Kineococcus sp. NBC_00420: one gene and its partner. The protein of the gene in region 1 interacts with the protein of each later gene in a pairwise test. Links are inferred from orthologs where the notes say so. Each region holds a gene or a part of one and is shown in the gene's direction. Other genes may lie near its edges. The genes, in order: nth and aceE.

Evidence for each region.
Region 2: the proteins of nth (region 1) and aceE interact in binary tests that used the Escherichia coli proteins (3 or more experiments, as listed by UniProt). The link is inferred for Kineococcus sp. NBC_00420 from one-to-one orthologs.

The regions. Positions count from the first base shown.
Region 1 is NZ_CP107930.1:3,407,592-3,416,316, reverse strand. Bases 4,347-7,119 are described here. They hold nth (endonuclease III), read left to right. Parts: upstream 4,347-5,261; coding sequence 5,262-5,978; downstream 5,979-7,119. Other genes in these bases: OG218_RS16765 (MarP family serine protease), read left to right, coding at 6,628-7,119; OG218_RS16770 (NUDIX hydrolase), read left to right, coding at 5,975-6,631; OG218_RS16780 (hypothetical protein), read right to left, coding at 4,493-5,071; OG218_RS16785 (Crp/Fnr family transcriptional regulator), read right to left, coding at 4,347-4,354. Also shown: OG218_RS16810 (penicillin-binding protein), read right to left, coding at 1-1,428; OG218_RS16805 (WhiB family transcriptional regulator), read left to right, coding at 1,732-2,085; OG218_RS16800 (hypothetical protein), read left to right, coding at 2,167-2,331; OG218_RS16795 (RidA family protein), read left to right, coding at 2,328-2,789; OG218_RS16790 (MBL fold metallo-hydrolase), read left to right, coding at 2,791-3,525; more of OG218_RS16785, read right to left, coding at 3,629-4,346; more of OG218_RS16765, read left to right, coding at 7,120-7,833; OG218_RS16760 (hypothetical protein), read left to right, coding at 7,839-8,243; OG218_RS16755 (hypothetical protein), read right to left, coding at 8,248-8,601; OG218_RS16750 (alpha/beta fold hydrolase), read right to left, coding at 8,624-8,725. UniProt on the Escherichia coli protein: DNA repair enzyme that has both DNA N-glycosylase activity and AP-lyase activity. The DNA N-glycosylase activity releases various damaged pyrimidines from DNA by cleaving the N-glycosidic bond, leaving an AP (apurinic/apyrimidinic) site.
Region 2 is NZ_CP107930.1:4,685,281-4,694,449, reverse strand. The notes cover bases 3,893-7,109. They hold aceE (pyruvate dehydrogenase (acetyl-transferring), homodimeric type), read left to right. Parts: upstream 3,893-4,212; coding sequence 4,213-6,909; downstream 6,910-7,109. Other genes in these bases: OG218_RS22945 (hypothetical protein), read left to right, coding at 6,928-7,109; fdhD (formate dehydrogenase accessory sulfurtransferase FdhD), read left to right, coding at 3,893-4,077. Also shown: OG218_RS22985 (bifunctional RNase H/acid phosphatase), read right to left, coding at 1-351; OG218_RS22980 (zinc ribbon domain-containing protein), read right to left, coding at 354-1,097; OG218_RS22975 (Nif3-like dinuclear metal center hexameric protein), read right to left, coding at 1,106-1,969; OG218_RS22965 (redoxin domain-containing protein), read right to left, coding at 2,091-2,558; OG218_RS22960 (DUF3052 domain-containing protein), read right to left, coding at 2,564-2,992; more of fdhD, read left to right, coding at 3,193-3,892; more of OG218_RS22945, read left to right, coding at 7,110-7,365; OG218_RS22940 (hypothetical protein), read right to left, coding at 7,367-8,059; OG218_RS22935 (PucR family transcriptional regulator), read left to right, coding at 8,219-9,169. UniProt on the Escherichia coli protein: Component of the pyruvate dehydrogenase (PDH) complex, that catalyzes the overall conversion of pyruvate to acetyl-CoA and CO(2).

The DNA.
Region 1 (8,725 bases):
GGGGCCACCCTCGTGCGACTCCGAGTTCGAGTACGGGTAGATCTTCGAGTCCCGCGACTTGACCCCGCACGCCGTGAACTGGCTGAAGGGGTCCGATCCGTTGAACGGCGCGTTGATCGTGCTGTCGATGGACTTCCCGGCCTTCAACCACTCCGCCAACGTGAACGCCTTGAACGACGAACCGGTCTGGAAACCGTTGCCGCCGTTGTACATCTTGTCGACGTTGTAGTTGATCGTCGTGACACCGGTCTGATCCGTGTCCAAGGAGAAGGTCGTGTCCTGCGCCATCGCCAGGATCTGCCCGGTCCCGGGCTGGACGACGGACGCCGCCATCCGCGGGCTCTGGCCCGGGTTGACGCCACCGTTCACTGCGTTCTGGGTCGTGATCTGGACCTGCGGGTTCAGCGTCGTCTTGACCGTCAGCCCACCGGTGCGCAGGAGCTTCTTGCGGTCGTCCGCGGTCGCGCCGAAGGCCGCGTCGGTCTCGACGATGCGGGTCACGTAATCGCAGAAGTAGGCGGCGGATCCGGCGTTGATGCAGCCCTGCTGGCTGCGCTGGGTGTCCAGGACGAGCGGGGAGGCGACAGCGGCGTCGTGGTCGGCCTGGGAGATCTTGCCCAGTTCGAGCATCCGGTTCAGCACGACGTTGCGTCGCGCGACTGAAGCGTCGGGGTACTTCACCGGGTTGAAGGCCACGGGGTTCTGCACGAGACCGGCCAGCAGGGCCGACTCCGGCAGCGTCAGCTCGGCCGCGGTCTTGTTGAAGTAGAAGCGGGCCGCGGCTTCGACGCCGTAGACGCCGTTGTAGAAGTACGCGACGTTCAGGTACCCGGCGAGGATGTCGTTCTTCGACATCTCCTTCTCGACCCCGATGGCGAGCTTCATCTCGCGCAGCTTGCGGGCGTAGCCCTCGGTCCCGTCGGCGGTCGTCGCGGCGGCGGCGGCCTCGGTGTCACCTTGCTCGACGGCCTGCTCGACGAGGATGTTCTTCACGTACTGCTGAGTGATCGTCGACGCGCCCTGGGTGCCCCCGCCGCCGGCGTTGGAGGCGAGCGCGCGGGCGATGCCCTTCATGTCGATGGCGCCGTGCTCGTAGAAGCGGTAGTCCTCGATCGCGACGATGGAGTCGCGCATGACCGGCGCGATCTGGTCGAAGCCCACGACGACGCGGTTCTGGTCGTAGACCCGCGCCATCACCGTGTTGTCGGAGTAGAGGATCGTCGTCGCCTCCGACAGCGTCTGGTCGCCCAGGTCGGCCGGCAGCTCGTCGAAGATGTTGACCCCCGCGCTCGTCAGGCTGCCGCTGAACGCGACGGCCGGGACGACGAGCCCCGCCGTGAGCACACCGGCCACGGCGCTGACGGCCGCGAAGGCGGCGAGCAGGCGCAGGACGGGACGCCGCCGGTGAGCGGTGGGGGGAGGAGCCATGCCGACAGGGTAAGCGCCGGGCCGTTCCGGGTCGGGGCATCCACGGGTCCTCCGCGAGCGCTTCGCAGGATCGTGACCGCAACGCAACTCTGCGTTGATCTGTGTGGGTGACGAGTCGGTAGCTCGAAGTGACTACCCATGTTCATCACAAGATGCTCTGGGGAAGAGCCCCTCGCCGAGCCTACGCTGCAGACGTGCCCGACGTGGGGCACTCAGGGGGATTCACAGGTATCGCTCGATCCGGGGGGAAACCGGTGCTCGCAGAGCACCGGACCGGGGGGGGCGTCGACGGGAGGGGCCGTCATGGCGTGGACGTTGGAATGGGCTAGTCGCGGGGCCTGCAAGGCCACCGAAGCCGACGAGCTGTTCGTGCAGGGCTCGGCGCAGAACCGCGCCAAGCAGATCTGCGGGGGGTGCCCCGTGCGCACCGAGTGCCTGGCCGATGCGCTGGACAGCCGCATCGAGTTCGGGGTCTGGGGCGGCATGACCGAACGTGAACGGCGTGCGCTGCTCAAGCGCCGCCCGAACGTGCAGTCGTGGCGCCGTCTGCTCGAGACCGCGCGGGACGCGGCCCTGGGCATCGACGGGGCCGAGGTCACCGGGTCGGGCACCGCGGTGCCCGAGATCTCGCTCGTCGGGGTCCCCGCCGCCGTCTGAGCACGCGGCGTTCGAGCGCGTCGCCGCCACCCGTGAGCGCCCCCGGTCCCTCGGGACCGGGGGCCCACTAGGTTGGCGCCCATGAAGACATGGGAGTACGCCACCATCCCGCTGATCGTCCACGCGACGAAGCAGATCCTCGACCAGTGGGGCGCCGACGGCTGGGAGCTCGTGACGGTCCTCACCGGACCCGGTGGCAACGGCCTGGTCGCCTACCTCAAGCGCCCGATGGGCGCCGACGCGTGAGCACGACGGAACGGCTGGCCGAACTCGGCCTGACGTTGCCGCCCGTCGCCGCGCCCGTCGCCTCCTACGTGCCCGCCGTCCGTGACGGCGACCTCGTCTTCACCTCCGGTCAGCTGCCGTTCGTGGACGGGAAGCTCGCCGTGACCGGCAAGGTCGGCGGGAGCGTCGACGCGGACACCGCCCAGCAGCTCGCCGCGACGTGCGCGCTCAACGCCATCGCGGCCGCCGCGAGCGTCATCGGGTCGGTCGACGACATCGTGCAGGTCGTCAAGGTCGTGGGCTTCGTCGCCAGCGACCCGTCCTTCACCGGTCAGCCCGGCGTGATCAACGGTGCGTCCGACCTGCTCCGCGAGGTCTTCGGCGACGCCGGCCAGCACGCCCGCAGCGCCGTCGGGGTGGCCGTGCTGCCGCTCGACTCCCCCGTCGAGGTCGAGATCGTCGTGCGGGTCCGTTCCTGACGTGACCCCTCCCGGCCCCTGGACAGGTGGTCCGGTCACCGACCGGGCCACCTGCGTCCTGGAGCCCAACCCCGGGCCGATGACGCTGGACGGGACGAACACCTGGCTGCTGGCCGCCCCCGGCTCCTCCGACGTCGTCGTCGTGGACCCGGGCGAGGACGACCCCGGCCACCGGGCCGCGATCACGCAGGCCCTGGCGGGACGGGCCGTGGCGCTCGTCGTCGCCACCCACCACCACCTCGACCACGTCGGCGGGCTCGCCGCGTTCGTCGCCGACCACCCCGCCCCCGTCGTACGGACCGCGGGTGAGCACGTGGTCGCGGGGCTGTCGCTCACGGTCCTCGCGACTCCCGGCCACACCGCCGACTCGATCAGCGTGCTGCTGGAGAGCGGCGAGCTCCTGACCGGCGACACCCTGCTCGGCCGCGGCAGCACGGTCATCGCCGACGACGGCGACCTCGGTGCCTACCTGACGTCACTGCGGACGCTGATCGACCTGGACGCGACCGTCGTCCTCCCCGGCCACGGCCCCGCCCGCCCGGACGCCCACGCCGCTCTGGAGACGCAGTTGGCGCACCGGCTCGAGCGGCTGGAGCAGGTCCGCGCCGCCGTCGCCGCGGGAGCCTCAACGCCGGAGGAGGTCACCCTCGCCGTGCACGGCGAGCTCGCCGGCCCCCTCGCCCGCGCTGCCGTGCTCTCGATCCGCGCCCAGCTCACCCACCTGCGACTCCCCTAGCGCGCGGAAACAACACTTTCCGCCCCGGAGGAGCCTCTACGAGGGCGGAAAGTGTTGTTTCCGCGCGATCCGGGGGCGCAACGCGTCGGAGGGACGCGACGGGTCAGCGGGCGCGACGGGCCAGTCGCTCGATGTCGTGCAGCACGACGGCCCGCGCTTCCAGCCGCAGCCACCCGCGGGAGGCAAAGTCGGCGAGCGCCTTGTTCACCGTCTCCCGCGACGCGCCGACGAGCTGCGCGAGTTCCTCCTGGGTCAGGTCGTGGGCGACGAGCTGACCGTCGGCGATGGGCCGGCCGAAGCGGCGGGAGAGGTCGAGCAGGGCCTTCGCGACGCGGCCGGGGACGTCGGTGAAGACGAGGTCGGCCAGGGTCACGTTGGTGCGGCGCAAGCGCTGGGCCAGCGCCTGCAGCAGGTGCTTGGCGACCTCGGGACGCCGGGCGAGCCAGCGCATCATGTCGTCGTGGCCGAGAGCGATGAGCTCGGACTCGGACACGGCGCGCGCCGAGGAGGTGCGGGGTCCGGGGTCGAAGAGGGAGAGCTCGCCGAACATCTCGCCGGGGCCCAGGACGGCGAGGAGGTTCTCCCGGCCGTCGGGCCAGCTGCGGACGAGCTTGATCTTGCCGGTGCGCACGACGTAGACGCGCTCCCCCGGCTCGCCCTCGCCGAAGAGCTGCTCACCCCGGTCGAGGTGGACGGCCTCCATCGTCTCCAGCAGTTCGCCCGCGGCCTCGTCGTCGAGGGCGGCGAACAGCGGGGCGCGACGGACGACGTCGCCGGGGCGGTCGCCGAGGCGTTCGTCGAGACGGTCGGCACCCGGGGCGCCGTCGATCTGCCCGTAGTCCACCGACCGACCTCCTCTGCTGTCGTGACGCGCGTCACCTCGACACGGCCTTCCGACAGTCTGCCGCACGATCCTGGCGAGGGAGCGGTGGGGAGCGACCGTAGGTACCGGAACTAAGCGCCGGAACTAGGAGCCGGAACGGTGGAACAGCGCGCGGGCACGTTCCGCGAGGACGTCGGTCGCCACGGCCAGTTCGGCCAGGAGGGCCGTGTCGTAGTCGGCGAGGCGCTGCTGGGCGAAGGACAGTTCCTGCAGCTGCTCGTTCAGCCCGGGCGCTCCGAGCGGGCGTTCGAGGACGAGGAGTCCGCGCAGGCCGTGGGCCGGGTCGAGAGCGTGGGCGCCGGTGACGTCGGGCAGCAGGGTGTCCCCCGCGGTGGTGCCGGAGAGCAGCTGGTCGAGGGGGCCGCCGTGCGCGGCGGCCTCGAGCGGCACGTGCAGCTCCTCCGGGCCGCAGGCCGAGGCGACGAGCAGGTCGAGGCGGGCCCGCACGAGCCGGCTCCAGTGCTGGACGCGGCGCAGCTCCTCCTGCAGCAGCCCGCGTCGGCGGCGCAGCGCGGGCAGCGGCAGCTCCGCGAGCTCGACGCGGACCGCGTTGCGGCAGCGCAGCGCGTCGGCGTCCTCCAGGACACCGCTCAGGACGGGTCGGAGGTAGGCCTCCAGCAGGTCGATCTCGGAGGTGCGGTCGGGTTCGCCGTCGTGCTGCATGCCAGGGATGTCGTCTCCCTCCCGGGAGCGCTTGACGGGGTGTCACCCTCCCGGTCGTCTCCCGTCACCCGACCGCACCTGTGGCACGGGGCAACGGTTTCCGGAGGTCACCCGTGGAGGGTGTGCAGAACTCGTGCCCCGGCCGGGACGGACGGGTGATCACCCGGCCCCTCCGACGTAGGGTCCAAGGGTGGAGACCGAGCTGGCCCGGACCCGACGAGCCCGCCGGGTCCACCGGGCGCTGGCGCTGCGCTACCCCGACGCGCACTGCGAGCTCGACTTCACCAGCCCGTTCGAACTGCTGGTCGCGACGATCCTCTCGGCGCAGTGCACCGACGCCCGGGTCAACCAGGTCACGCCGGCGCTGTTCGCCCGCTACCCGAGCGCCACCGACCTGGCCGCGGCCGAGCGCTCCGAGCTCGAGGGCCTGATCCAGCCGACCGGGTTCTTCCGGGCCAAGTCCGACGCGCTGCTGAAGATGTCGGCCCAGCTCGTCGCCGAGCACGGCGGGGAGGTCCCCCCGCGCCAGGCCGACCTGGTGAAGCTCGCGGGGGTCGGGCGCAAGACGGCCAACGTCGTCCTGGGCGACGCGTTCGGCGTCCCCGGCCTGACCGTCGACACCCACGTCGGACGGTTGTCGCGCCGACTCGGGTTCACCACCCACGAGGACCCGGTGAAGGTCGAGACCGACCTGGCCGGGCTCATCCCGCGCACGGACTGGACGATGTTCAACCACCGGATGATCTTCCACGGCCGCCGGACGTGTCACAGCCGCCGGCCCGCGTGCGGCGCGTGCCCGGTCGCCCGGCTCTGCCCGTCCGCGGGGATCGGTGAGAACGACCCGGTGCGGGCGGCGAAGCTCGTGAAGCAGGGCCCCCCGGGTGTCGCCGTGGCGGCGACGGCGTGATCCCCGACTGGCTGGAACCGCTCGCCACCCGGCTCCCGACCCTCACCGTGGCCGACCTGGACTGGCGCGTGGACCGCACCGGGACCGGGCGTCCGGCCGCCGTCCTCGTCCTGCTCGCCGACGGCCCGGCCGGCCCGGAGGTCCTGCTCACCGAACGCGCCGGGACGTTGCGCCAGCACTCCGGTCAGGTCGCCTTCCCCGGGGGCCGCAGCGACCCGGGCGACGCCGACGCCGCGGCCACCGCGCTGCGCGAGGCCGAGGAGGAGACGGGACTGGACCCCGCGGGGGTCGAGGTCCTGGGCGCGCTGCCGCCGTTGCTGCTGGCCCACTCCGGTCACGAGGTGACCCCGGTGATCGCGCACTGGCGCGAGCCCGCCCCGGTCGGCCCGGTCGACCCCGAGGAGGTGGCCCGGGTGGAACGCGTCCCGCTGTCGGAGCTGCTCGCCGACGACGCCCGGCTCACCCTGCGCGGCCCGGGCGGCTACGTCGGGCCCGCGTTCGCCGTCCGCGGGCTGCTGGTCTGGGGTTTCACGGCCGAGGTCCTCGTCCGGGTCCTGGCCTTCGGCGGCCTCGACCGTCCCGCCGGTGAGGCGGGCGGGGGTTCCGCGCTGACGCTGCAGCAGGCCCTGGACCGCGCCGGAGCCCGCGCGTGACGTCGTCGGACGTCCTCGACGTCGCCCTGCTGGTGCTGGTGCTGGTCCAGGTCGTCGCCGGGTACCGGGAGGGGTTGCTCATCGGGCTGGCGGGTCTCGTCGGTCTGGTCGGTGGCGCGGCCGTCGGGGTCGCGTGGTTGCCGCACCTCGTCGCCGGCTGGACGCCGGGGGTGCGCCGCACGCTCGTGGTGGTGCTCGGGACGCTGGTGCTGGCCGTGCTGGGCCGTCTCGTCCTGAGCTTCGTCGGGGCCCGGTTGCGCTCCCACGTCCGCTGGCGACCGGCGCGCTTCGCCGACGCCGTGCTCGGCGCGGTCGCGGGCCTCGTCGCGACGCTGCTGGTGGTCTGGGTCGTGGCGGGGGCGGCGCGGACGGCTCCGCTGCCCCGGGTGGTGCAGGCCGTGACCGGGTCGCGGGTCGTCGGGGCCCTCGACGGCGTCGTGCCCGTGAGCACCGGCAGCCTGCTCTCGACGTTCTGGGCCGCGGCCCAGGCCAACGGGTTCCCGCGGGTCTTCACCGGTCTCGACGCGGAGCCGATCACGCCCATCGCCGCCCCCGACCCCCTCCCCGGCACCGAGGGGCTGCAGGCGGCCGCGGGCAGCGTCGTGAAGGTCACCGGGGTGGCGACGACGTGCCGGCGCGGGCTGGAAGGCAGCGGTTTCGTGGTCGACCGGGTCGGGGACTCGGCGCGGGTCGTCACCAACGCCCACGTCGTCGCGGGGGTCAGCGATCCCCTCGTCCAGCCCGGTGGCGTGGGCCGGCAGTACCCGGCGAGCGTCGTCGCCTACGACCCCGGGCTCGACCTCGCCGTCCTCGACGTCCCCGGCCTCGACGCCGCGGCCCTGCCCCGCGCCGACGAGCTCACCCGGGGTGACACGGCACTCGTGGCGGGCTTCCCCCTCGACGGCGGCTACGACGTGCAGCCCGGGCGGGTCCGCGAGGTCCTGCAGGCCCAGGGCCGCGACATCTACGACACCACCGACGTCGTCCGCGAGGTCTACTCGGTGTACTCCACCGTCCGGCCCGGGAACTCCGGCGGGCCGCTGCTGAGCGCGGACGGGCGGGTCGTGGGCGTGGTCTTCGCCAAGTCCCTCGACGACGAGCAGACCGGGTACGCGCTGACCCCCACGGAGCTCGACCGGGTCCTCGCCGAGGCCGGCTCCCGGACCGCGGAGGTCTCCACCGGCTCCTGCACGGCCGAGTGATCGCCGTGGACGCCCCCGGGGCCCTGCTCGCCGCCGCGACCCTGCACCTCGGGTTCCAGCTGGTGGTCACGGCCGTCGTCTACCCGGCCCTCGCCGCGACCCCGCCGCGGGACTTCCCCGCCGCGCACACCGCCCACTCCCGCCGGATCACGCCCGTGGTGGCCGTGGTCTACGGTTGCGTGCTGGCCGCGTGGGTCTGGGTCGCGGTCTCGGTGCCGTCCTCCCCGCACCTGTGGGTCGCCCTCGCGGGGACCGTCCTGAGCGGGGTGGCCACCGCGGTCGCGGCCGCCCCCACGCACTCCCGGCTCGGCCGGGAGGGACCCCGACCGGCCCTGCTCACCCGGCTGCGGCGGGCCGACGCGGTGCGTCTGGCCGGGGCGGTGCTGACGGTCGTGGGCGCACTGGGGTGAGCGGTCACCCGGCCCGCGAGGGCCACCGGATCGTGAGGGTCGTGGTCTCCTCCACCGGGGAGGTCTCCCAGGTGTGCTCCTCGCCGGGGAACCAGATCACGTAGTCGCCCGGCGTGGCCAGGACGGCCTCACCCTCCCGGAAGCGCAGCCGCTGCCACCCGGCGACGAGCACGCACAGGGACGTCTCCGCCTCCGGCGCGGTCCACTCCTCGTCCCGCGACCCGGCCGCCATCCGGGCCCACTTCACCTCGACGTGCTCGCTGGCCAGCGCGGGGACCCGCCCGGCCATGAAGCTCCCGAAGAACCAGCCGCCGTCGTCGGCGCCGTCGAGGTCGGCGTTGCCCGTGTGGAAGGTCACGACGGCGATGCTGCCGGGCCGCTCACCAGCGCGCGAGCCAGCCGGTGAGCAGCGTCGTCGTCCGCTCGGGGGACTCCTCGGGGAGGTAGTGCCCGACGTCGGGCACCTCGACCACCCGGTGCGG
Region 2 (9,169 bases), 1.3 Mb from region 1 along the record:
CGGGATCCAGCCGAAGTCCACCAGACCCGGCCGGACCAGCGCGCGGGCCTCCTGGGCCAGGGTGCGCATGTCGGCGTGCTTGATCTGCCAGCGTCCCGACATCTGCTCCACGACGAGCTTGGAGTCCATCCGGACCTCGATCCGCGCGTCCGGGTCGATGGCGTGCGCCGCCCGCAACCCCGCGACCAGTCCGCGGTACTCGGCGACGTTGTTGGTGGCCCGCCCGATCGACTCCGCGACCTCGGCGAGGACCTCACCGCTCGTCGCGTCCTTCACGACGGCGCCGAAGCCGGCCGGTCCCGGGTTGCCCCGGGAGCCGCCGTCGGCCTCGATCCGCAGCACGCGGGCCATCCTCAGAGACCCGACTGGTCCGTGCGCACGAGGATCCGCCCGCACTCCTCGCAGAACACGATCTCGTCGGAGGGCGAGGACCGGATCGTGGAGATGTCGGAGGCGTTGAGGTCGAGGTGGCACCCCTCGCACCGACGGGCCCGCAGCATCGCCGCACCGACCCCGCTGCGGGGTGCGCGGACCTTCTCGTAGAGGGCCACGAGGGCGTCGTCGATCCCCATGACGATGGCCTGGCGGCGCGCCAGGGTGGCGGTCTCCTCACCGGCGATGGCCGCGAGCGCCGCGTCGCGACGTTCGGTGACGTCGGCGATCTGCTCGGCGAGCTCGCTGTCGGTGGTGGTGAGCTCGGCCGCGGCGAACTGGACCTGCTCGAGGCGCTCCATGACCACGAGCTCCTCGTCCTCCAGCACCCCCTGCCGGCGTCCGAGGGACTCGAGCTCGTGCTCCAGGGCGGCGGCGTCCTTGGCCGAGACCCCGCCGGACTGCAGCCGCTTGGTGTTGCGGTCGGCGCGGTCGCGGACCTGCGCGACGTCACCCTCGGCCTTCGCGACCAGTCGTTCGACGTCGCTGACGAGGGTGCGGGCGGCGACGAGCATGTCCGCCGAACGACGGCGTTCCTTCTCGAGGCCGTCCAGCTCGACCTGCTCGGGCAGCGTCCTGCGACGGTGCGCGAGCTGTGCGAGACGGGTGTCGATGGCTTGCAGGTCCAGCAGTCGCTGCTGGTCGATCGCCGGAGCCTTCGGCATGCGCCGGCTCACTCTCCTCGGCTGGGGACGCGCAACGTCCAGGGGTCGGTGCGCGTGGTGGACACGTGGGCGACCACCGTACGGCCGAGAGCGGCCAACGCCACCACCAGGCGGTCCGCGCACCCCGCCAGCCACGGCCACTCGCTGGCCCAGTGGGCGACGTCGACGAGGTACGGGCGCCCGTCCTCGAAGCCCGCCCGCTCGCGGGCCTCGGAGGCGGGGTGGTGGCGCAGGTCGGCCGTGACGTAGACGTCGGCGCCGCTGGCCCGGACCTGGTCGAAGAGGCTGTCGCCCGATCCCCCGCAGACGGCGACCCGCTGGACCATCGCGTCGGCGTCCCCCGCGACGCGGACGCCCTGCTCGGTCTCGAGCAACGCCTGGGCCACGCGGTCGGCGAAGTCCCCGAGCCGTTCGGGGACGGCGAGGTTGCCGACGCGACCGATCCCGAGCTCCGGGTGCCCCGGCAGCGGGTCCAGCGGGACGAGGTCGTCGAGGTCGAGGACGCGCGCGAGGGCGTCGGAGACGCCGGGGGCGCCGGCGTCGGCGTTGGTGTGGGCGACGTAGATCGCCAGTCCGGAGCGGATCGCGCGGTGCAGGACACCGCCCTTGAACGTCGTGGCCGCGATCGAGTTCACCGGCCGCAGCAGCAGCGGGTGGTGGGTGACGAGCAGGTCCGCCCCGGCGGCGATGGCCTCCTCCACGACGGCCTCGACGGGGTCGACCGCGAAGTGGACCCGGCGCACCGGCACGCTCGGGTCACCGCAGACGAGACCGACGGCGTCCCAGGACTGCGCCCATTCCAGCGGGTGCATCGCCTCGAGGGCGTCGGTCACCTGGCGCAGGGTGGGGGGCTCGCCGTCCGGGGAGATCACGGGGGCTGACCCTAGCGGTCGGGCGGGCGCTACGGTGGTCCGGTTGGGGCCTGTAGCTCAGTTGGTAGAGCACCGCGCTTACACCGCGGCTGTCGTCGGTTCGAGCCCGGCCGGGCCCACCTCAGAGCTGGTCGAGCGCGCTCAGGTGCGTCGCCAGGGACCGGGGCGCGCCGAGTTCCCCGCGCAGGCTCCAGCGCACGGTGTCGTCGACGACCAGCAGCGACACGCGCTGCGACACGCCGAGGTCCTCGTCGAAGGCGCCCAGGTCGCGGGACACCGTCCCGTGCGGCCAAAAGTCGCTGAGCAGCGGGAAGGGGTAGAACCGGTCCTCGGCCCAGGCCTTCAGGGACGTCACGGGATCGCAGGACAGCGCGGCGACCTGCACGCCCGCGTCGTCGAAGCGCTCGATCTCGAAGGCGAGGGAGCCGAGCTCGGCCGTGCAGTGCGTCGAGAACGCGGCCGGCACGAGGACCAGAAGCGCGGGCCCCTGGGCCCACAGCTCACGCAGGGCCAGCCGCTCGCCGTGCTGGTCTGGCACCACCGCGTCCGGGACGGGGAAGAGGTCTCCCCGTCCCGGCGTGGTGCGCAGCTCGTTCAGCGACGGCCGTTCTTCGGCGTCGTCATGCGTGTCCCCGCCCAGTTGGCGGAGGCGCTCACGCTCGTCGTCGCGTGCAGGCCCGCCGTGGGGGCCGCTTCGTCGATCTCGGCCGCGGGGACGTGGCCCGCGCGGTTCTTCTTCGGCGTCAGGAGCCAGACGATGCCGCCGTCGGCGAGGTTGGTGATGGCGTCGACGAGTGCGTCCACCAGATCACCGTCACCCTCGCGGTACCAGCAGATCACGACGTCCGCGACGTCGTCGGCGTCCTCGTCGAGCAGCTCGCTGCCGACCAGGTCCTCGACGGCCTGCCGGAAGTCCTCGTCGACCTGCTCGTCCCAGCCGAACTCCTGGACCAGTTGCCCGGACTTGAAGCCCAGCTTGGCCACTGCAGCCTCATCGGCCGCAGGGTCCGCGGTCGCACCCACTCGTGTTCCTGCCTCTCTCAAGGCCCCACTCCCGGTCGGTGGGGACGCTGAACGTGCTCGTGACCTCCTAGTGCACCGGAGAGTGCACCCCCAGCGCAAGGCGAACCGCCCGCACGGTGGGATCACGACCCCATCACGACTCGTCCACCGATGCCGCGGCGGGGGCTGCCGGGAGGCCCCGGGGGTGGCACTCTGAGCACGTGGGAAGGGTCACCGTCCGTACGCGCACCGTCCGTCTCGACCTCGCCGAGGGGTCCGCCAGCGCCCGCCCGGACACCCTCGCGGTCGAGGAACCGCTGCAGCTCGAGGTCGACGGCGAGCAGCTGACGGTCACGATGCGCACCCCCGGCGACGACGTCGACCTCGCGCTGGGCTTCCTGCACGCCGAGGGCCTGCTGACCGGCGCCGACGACGTGGTCCAGGCGATCCACTGCACCGACGTGGGCCCCGACGGCGAACCGACGTACAACCTGCTCCGGATCACCGCCCGTCCCGGCAGCCGGCTCGCCGGTCCGCGGGTGGCCCGGCCCTTCACGACGACGTCGGCCTGCGGGGTCTGCGGCTCGGCCAGCGTCGAGGACGTCCTCGCCCGCGTCCCCGCCCCGCTGCACGAGGACGCGGTCGCGCTGCGCACCGACGTCCTCGCCGTGATGCCCGACACGTTGCGCGCGGCGCAGGCGACCTTCGAGCGCACCGGCGGGCTGCACGCGGCGGGACTGTTCGACGCCGACGGCACCCTGCTCTGCCTGCGTGAGGACGTCGGCCGGCACAACGCCGTCGACAAGGTCGTCGGCTGGGGCCTGCGGGAGGGGCGCCTCCCGTTGCGCGGCAAGGTGTTGGTCGTCTCCGGACGCGCGTCCTTCGAACTCGTCCAGAAGGCCGCGATGGCCGGGGTGCCCGTCCTGGCGGCGGTGTCCGCCCCCTCCTCGCTCGCCGTCTCACTGGCCCGGGAGGTGGGGATGACGCTCCTGGGTTTCGTCCGTCCCCCGCGCGCCAACGCCTACTCCCGGGAGGACCGGCTGGTCCCTCCCGGGGCGCCGGAGGAGACCGGGGTGGGTCGGTGTCCGACGTCGGTCCTAACCTGAGTCCAGGAAGAGCTGGGCCCCCGCGGCTTCCAACCGGACCGCGGGACCCTCGACGACAGCGGGAGGACCACCACCGTGGCCAGACGCGATGAGGCGGGCAACGGCCCCGCCGGCAAGGGACCCATCCTCAACGGGATGCCCTCGCAGTTGCCGGACATCGACCCCGAGGAGACGGCCGAGTGGCTCGCCTCCCTCGACGGCGTGGTCGACGACCGCGGGAGCACCCGAGCGCGCTACCTGATGCTGCAGCTGCTGCAGCGCGCCCGTGAGCGCCAGGTCGGCGTCCCGAGCCTGACGGCGACCGACTACATCAACACCATCGGCCCCGAGAGCGAACCCTGGTTCCCGGGCGACGAGGACGTCGAGCGCCGCTACCGCGCCTGGATCCGCTGGAACGCGGCGGTCATGGTGCACCGCGCGCAGCAGCCGGGCATCGGCGTCGGCGGCCACATCTCCACCTACGCCTCCTCCGCGACGCTGTACGAGGTGGGGTTCAACCACTTCTTCCGCGGCAAGGACCACGCGGGCGGTGGCGACCAGGTCTTCATCCAGGGCCACGCCTCCCCCGGGGTCTACGCCCGCGCCTTCCTCGAGGGCCGCCTCAGCGCGGAGCAGCTCGACGGCTTCCGCCAGGAGGTCTCCAAGGCCCCGAACGGGCTGCCGTCCTACCCCCACCCCCGGCTCATGCCGGACTTCTGGGAGTTCCCGACGGTCTCGATGGGTCTCGGCCCGGCGAACGCGATCTACCAGGCCCAGTTCAACCGGTACCTGCACAACCGCGGCATCAAGGACACCTCCCAGCAGCACGTCTGGGCCTACCTCGGCGACGGCGAGATGGACGAGCCGGAGTCGCGCGGCTTCGCCCAGCTCGCGGCCTACGAGGAGCTCGACAACCTCACGTTCGTCGTGAACTGCAACCTGCAGCGCCTCGACGGCCCGGTGCGCGGCAACGGGAAGATCGTCCAGGAGCTCGAGGCGTTCTTCCGCGGTGCCGGCTGGAACGTCATCAAGGTCCTCTGGGGCCGTGAGTGGGACACCCTGCTGGCCCAGGACAACCAGGGCGCCCTGGTGAACCTCATGAACGCCACCCCCGACGGGGACTACCAGACGTTCAAGGCCGAGAACGGCGCCTTCGTCAAGGAGAACTTCTTCGGGCGCGACCCGCGCACGGCGAAGCTCGTCGAGGGCATGTCCGACGACGAGGTCTGGAACCTCAAGCGCGGCGGCCACGACTACCGCAAGGTCTACGCGGCCTACCAGGCGGCGGTGAACCACACCGGTCAGCCGACGGTCATCCTGGCCAAGACCATCAAGGGGTACGGCCTCGGGCCGCACTTCGCGGGCCGCAACGCGACCCACCAGATGAAGAAGCTGACGCTGGAGGACCTCAAGCTCCTGCGCGACTCGCTGCGCATCCCGATCAGCGACGAGCAGCTCGAGAAGGACCCCTACCGCCCGCCGTACTACCACCCGGGTGAGGGCGACGAGTCGATCCAGTACCTGCGCAAGCGCCGAGCCGACCTCGGCGGGCCCGTCCCGCAGCGACGCGTCCAGCACGCTCCGCTGCACCTGCCGGGCGAGGACTCCTACAAGATCGCCGCCAAGGGGTCCGGCAAGCAGGAGATCGCCACCACCATGGCCTTCGTCCGCCTGCTCAAGGACCTCATGCGGGACAAGGAGTTCGGCAAGCGCGTCGTGCCCGTCATCCCCGACGAGGCCCGCACCTTCGGGATGGACTCGCTGTTCCCGACGATCAAGATCTACAACCCGCACGGGCAGCAGTACACCTCCGTGGACCGCGAGCTGATGCTCGCCTACAAGGAGGCCACCGACGGGCAGATCCTGCACGTGGGCATCAACGAGGGCGGTTCGATGGCCGCCTTCACCGCGGCCGGGTCGTCCTACGCCACGCACGGGCAGCCGATGGTCCCGATCTACGTCTTCTACTCGATGTTCGGGTTCCAGCGCACGGGCGACAACATCTGGGCCGCGGCCGACACCATGGCCCGCGGGTTCATGATCGGCGCGACGGCGGGACGCACGACGCTGACGGGTGAGGGCCTGCAGCACGCCGACGGCCACTCGCTGCTGCTCGCGGCGACGAACCCGGCGGTCGTGTCCTACGACCCCGCCTACGCCTACGAGATCGGCCACATCGTCAAGGACGGTCTGCGCCGGATGTACGGCGAGGACCCCGAGAACGTCATCTACTACCTGACGGTCTACAACGAGCCGATGATCCACCCGGCCGAACCGGCGGACGTGGACGTCGAGGGCATCCTGCGCGGCATGCACCGCATCTCCGTGGGCGAGGGCGACGGTCCCCGGACCCAGCTGCTCGCCTCCGGTGTCGGCGTGCCGTGGGCGCTGGAGGCCCAGCAGCTGCTGAAGGACGACTTCGGCGTCGTCGCCGACGTGTGGTCGGTGACGAGCTGGAACGAGCTGCGCCGCGACGGCCTGGAGAGCGACGAGCACGCGTTCCTCAACCCCGGTGAGGAACGTCGGGTGCCCTTCGTCGAGCAGAAGCTCGGGGAGACCACCGGCCCCGTCGTCGCGGTCAGCGACTGGATGCGTCAGGTGCCCGACCAGATCGCGCAGTGGGTCCCGGGCGACTTCGCCTCCCTGGGAGCCGACGGGTTCGGCCTGTCCGACACCCGCGCGGCGGCCCGTCGCCACTTCCACATCGACGGCCCCTCCGTCGCGGTCCGGGCCCTGGAGATGCTCGCCAAGCGCGGCGAGGTCGACTGGCGCGCACCGGGTCAGGCCATCGAGAAGTACGAGCTGCACAACGTCCGTGCCGGGCGCAGCGGCAACGCGGGCGGCGAGAGCTGATCCGGCGGTGACCACGCGATGAGCAGCCGGCAGCTGCTGCCCGAGGAGGTGGGGATCACCGTCCTCGGGCGGTTGCTGCTGGTCGGTCTCGGCGCCGGCGCGCTCATCGGGGGCGCGACCGGCGCCGTCCTCGGTGCGGGGACGGCGAGCGGCCCCTGGACCGAGGTGTACGTCTACCTCGGAGTGGTGGTCGGGCTCTTCGCCGGCGTGCTGACCCAGTCCGTGACCGCTCTCGTGGTGCACCTGGTGCACCACCGCGTGGCGTGGGGGACGGTGCAGCGCAGCGCCCTCGTGCCCCCCGTGCTGGCCTCGGGTGTCCTCGCGGTGCTGGCGGGCGATCCGCTGCCGGCCGACCTGGGCCTCGCGGGCGCCGTCGCCGCGGTGTCCCTGGCCGCGGTGGCGGCCGTCGCCACCGTGCGGTGGTGCCTGGCCCCCTACCCGCGGCCCCGGTGGTGACTCAGCGGCGCGCGCGATCCGCCCGGGCCAGGGCGTCCTCGAGCTCCGTGCGCAGCTGCACGACACGGCCGGTGTCCGGGTGGTCGGCGAGCGCCTTGAGGTGACGCCGCGCCTCGGCGAGGCGACCGGCGTCGATCGCGGCCGCCACCAGGTGACGGCCGGCGTCGAGGTCGTGGTCGCGCGGGCGCCAGTGCCCGACGCCGAGACTCAGGGCCTCGTCGTTCATCCCGGCCTCGCGCAAGCCCGCGAGCGCCGCGGCCAGGGCCTGTCCGCTGGTGTCGCGGTCGGCCGCGATGCCGAGCCGACGCAGGGCCGCGTCCCGGTCGTCGGTCAGCGAGAGCCGCCCGAGCACCAGCAACGGTCGCCACGCCCTGGGGCTCTGGGCGAGTTCCTCCGCGAGGGCCCACACCGCGTTGTCCGCGGCGCGCTGCACCTCGGCGGGGTCGGGGGTCGCGTCCTGCGACTCCCGTCCGCTCAGTTCCTCGTGGGCCAGGGCGGCGCGGGTGCGGACGAGCTCGGCCAGGGCGGCGAAGGCCCGTTCGTCGTTGGGGTCCTCGCGCAGCACCTCGCGCAGCTGGGCCTCGCCCAGCACCGCCTCGGCCTGCTTCGCCCGTCGACGCGGACGGCGGCTGGTCGGGCGGGCATCGGGAACGGTTGCGGGGCGCGGCGTGCGCCACCTGTCGAGCAGTCCCATGCGTCCCCTTCCGTGGACCCCCCGGGGAACGTCCCCGGAGGTCGTCGGGCGGGTCACCCGGGCTGACCCTAGCCCAGCCGGGGGAACCCGGCCCCTCGCGTGCACCCGGCACCCGCGGGCGACACCGGGGGTGGGCCCCCACGCCCTACGCTCGCGTGCGTGTCCACCGCCCGGTCCGAACTGTCCCCGCCGACGGTCCGACGCCTGGAAGCGGCCCAGGGATCCTTCGCCTCCGCGATCGCGGCCCGGATGGACTCCGCCCACCCCTGGTACGCGGCGCTGCCCGCGGACGAGCGTTCCTGGGTCGGTCTGGTCGCCCAGGCCGGGTTCGGCGACTTCCTGCGGTGGCTCTCCGAACCCGAGCCCGACGTCCTGGCCGGGATCGCGGTCTTCGGGACGGCGCCGCGGGAGCTGATGCGCTCGGTGACCCTGCAGCAGACGGTGGAGCTCGTCCGGACCGCGATCACGGTCGTGGAGGAGGGACTGGACGCGGTCGTCGGCGACGGTCACCCGGCGGAGCAGGTCATCGCCCGCCAGGCCCTGCTGCGCTACTCCCGCGAGGTCGCCTTCGCCGCGGCCGCCGTCTACGCCCGGGCCGCGGAGGCCCGCGGCGCGTGGGACGCGCGGCTGGAGGCGCTGGTCGTCGACGCGGTGCTGCGTGGCGACGGCGAGGACACCATCGCCTCCCGCGCGGCGGCGCTGGGCTGGAGCCTCGACGAGTCGACGACCGTGGTCATCGGTCCCTCCGGCGAGACCTCCGCCGGCGCGGTGGCCCGGATCCGGACGCTGGCCCGCGCGGCGGGCGGCGAGGCGCTCGTCGGCGTGCAGGGTGACCGCCTCGTCGTCGTCCTCACCGGCGGACTGGACGTGCAGGCGACGGCGGAGCAGCTGGCGCGCAGCGAGTTCGGGCCCGGGCCGGTGGTCGTCGGGCCCACCGTCGCGACGTTGCCCGTCGCCGCGCGCTCGGCCCGGGCGGCGCTCGCGGGGGTCGTCGCGGCCCGCGCGTGGCCGGAGGCCCCCCGGCCGGTGCTGGCCGACGACCTGCTCCCCGAACGCGCCCTCAGCGGGGACGCGACGGCGAGACGCGCCCTGGTGGACCGCGCCTACGTC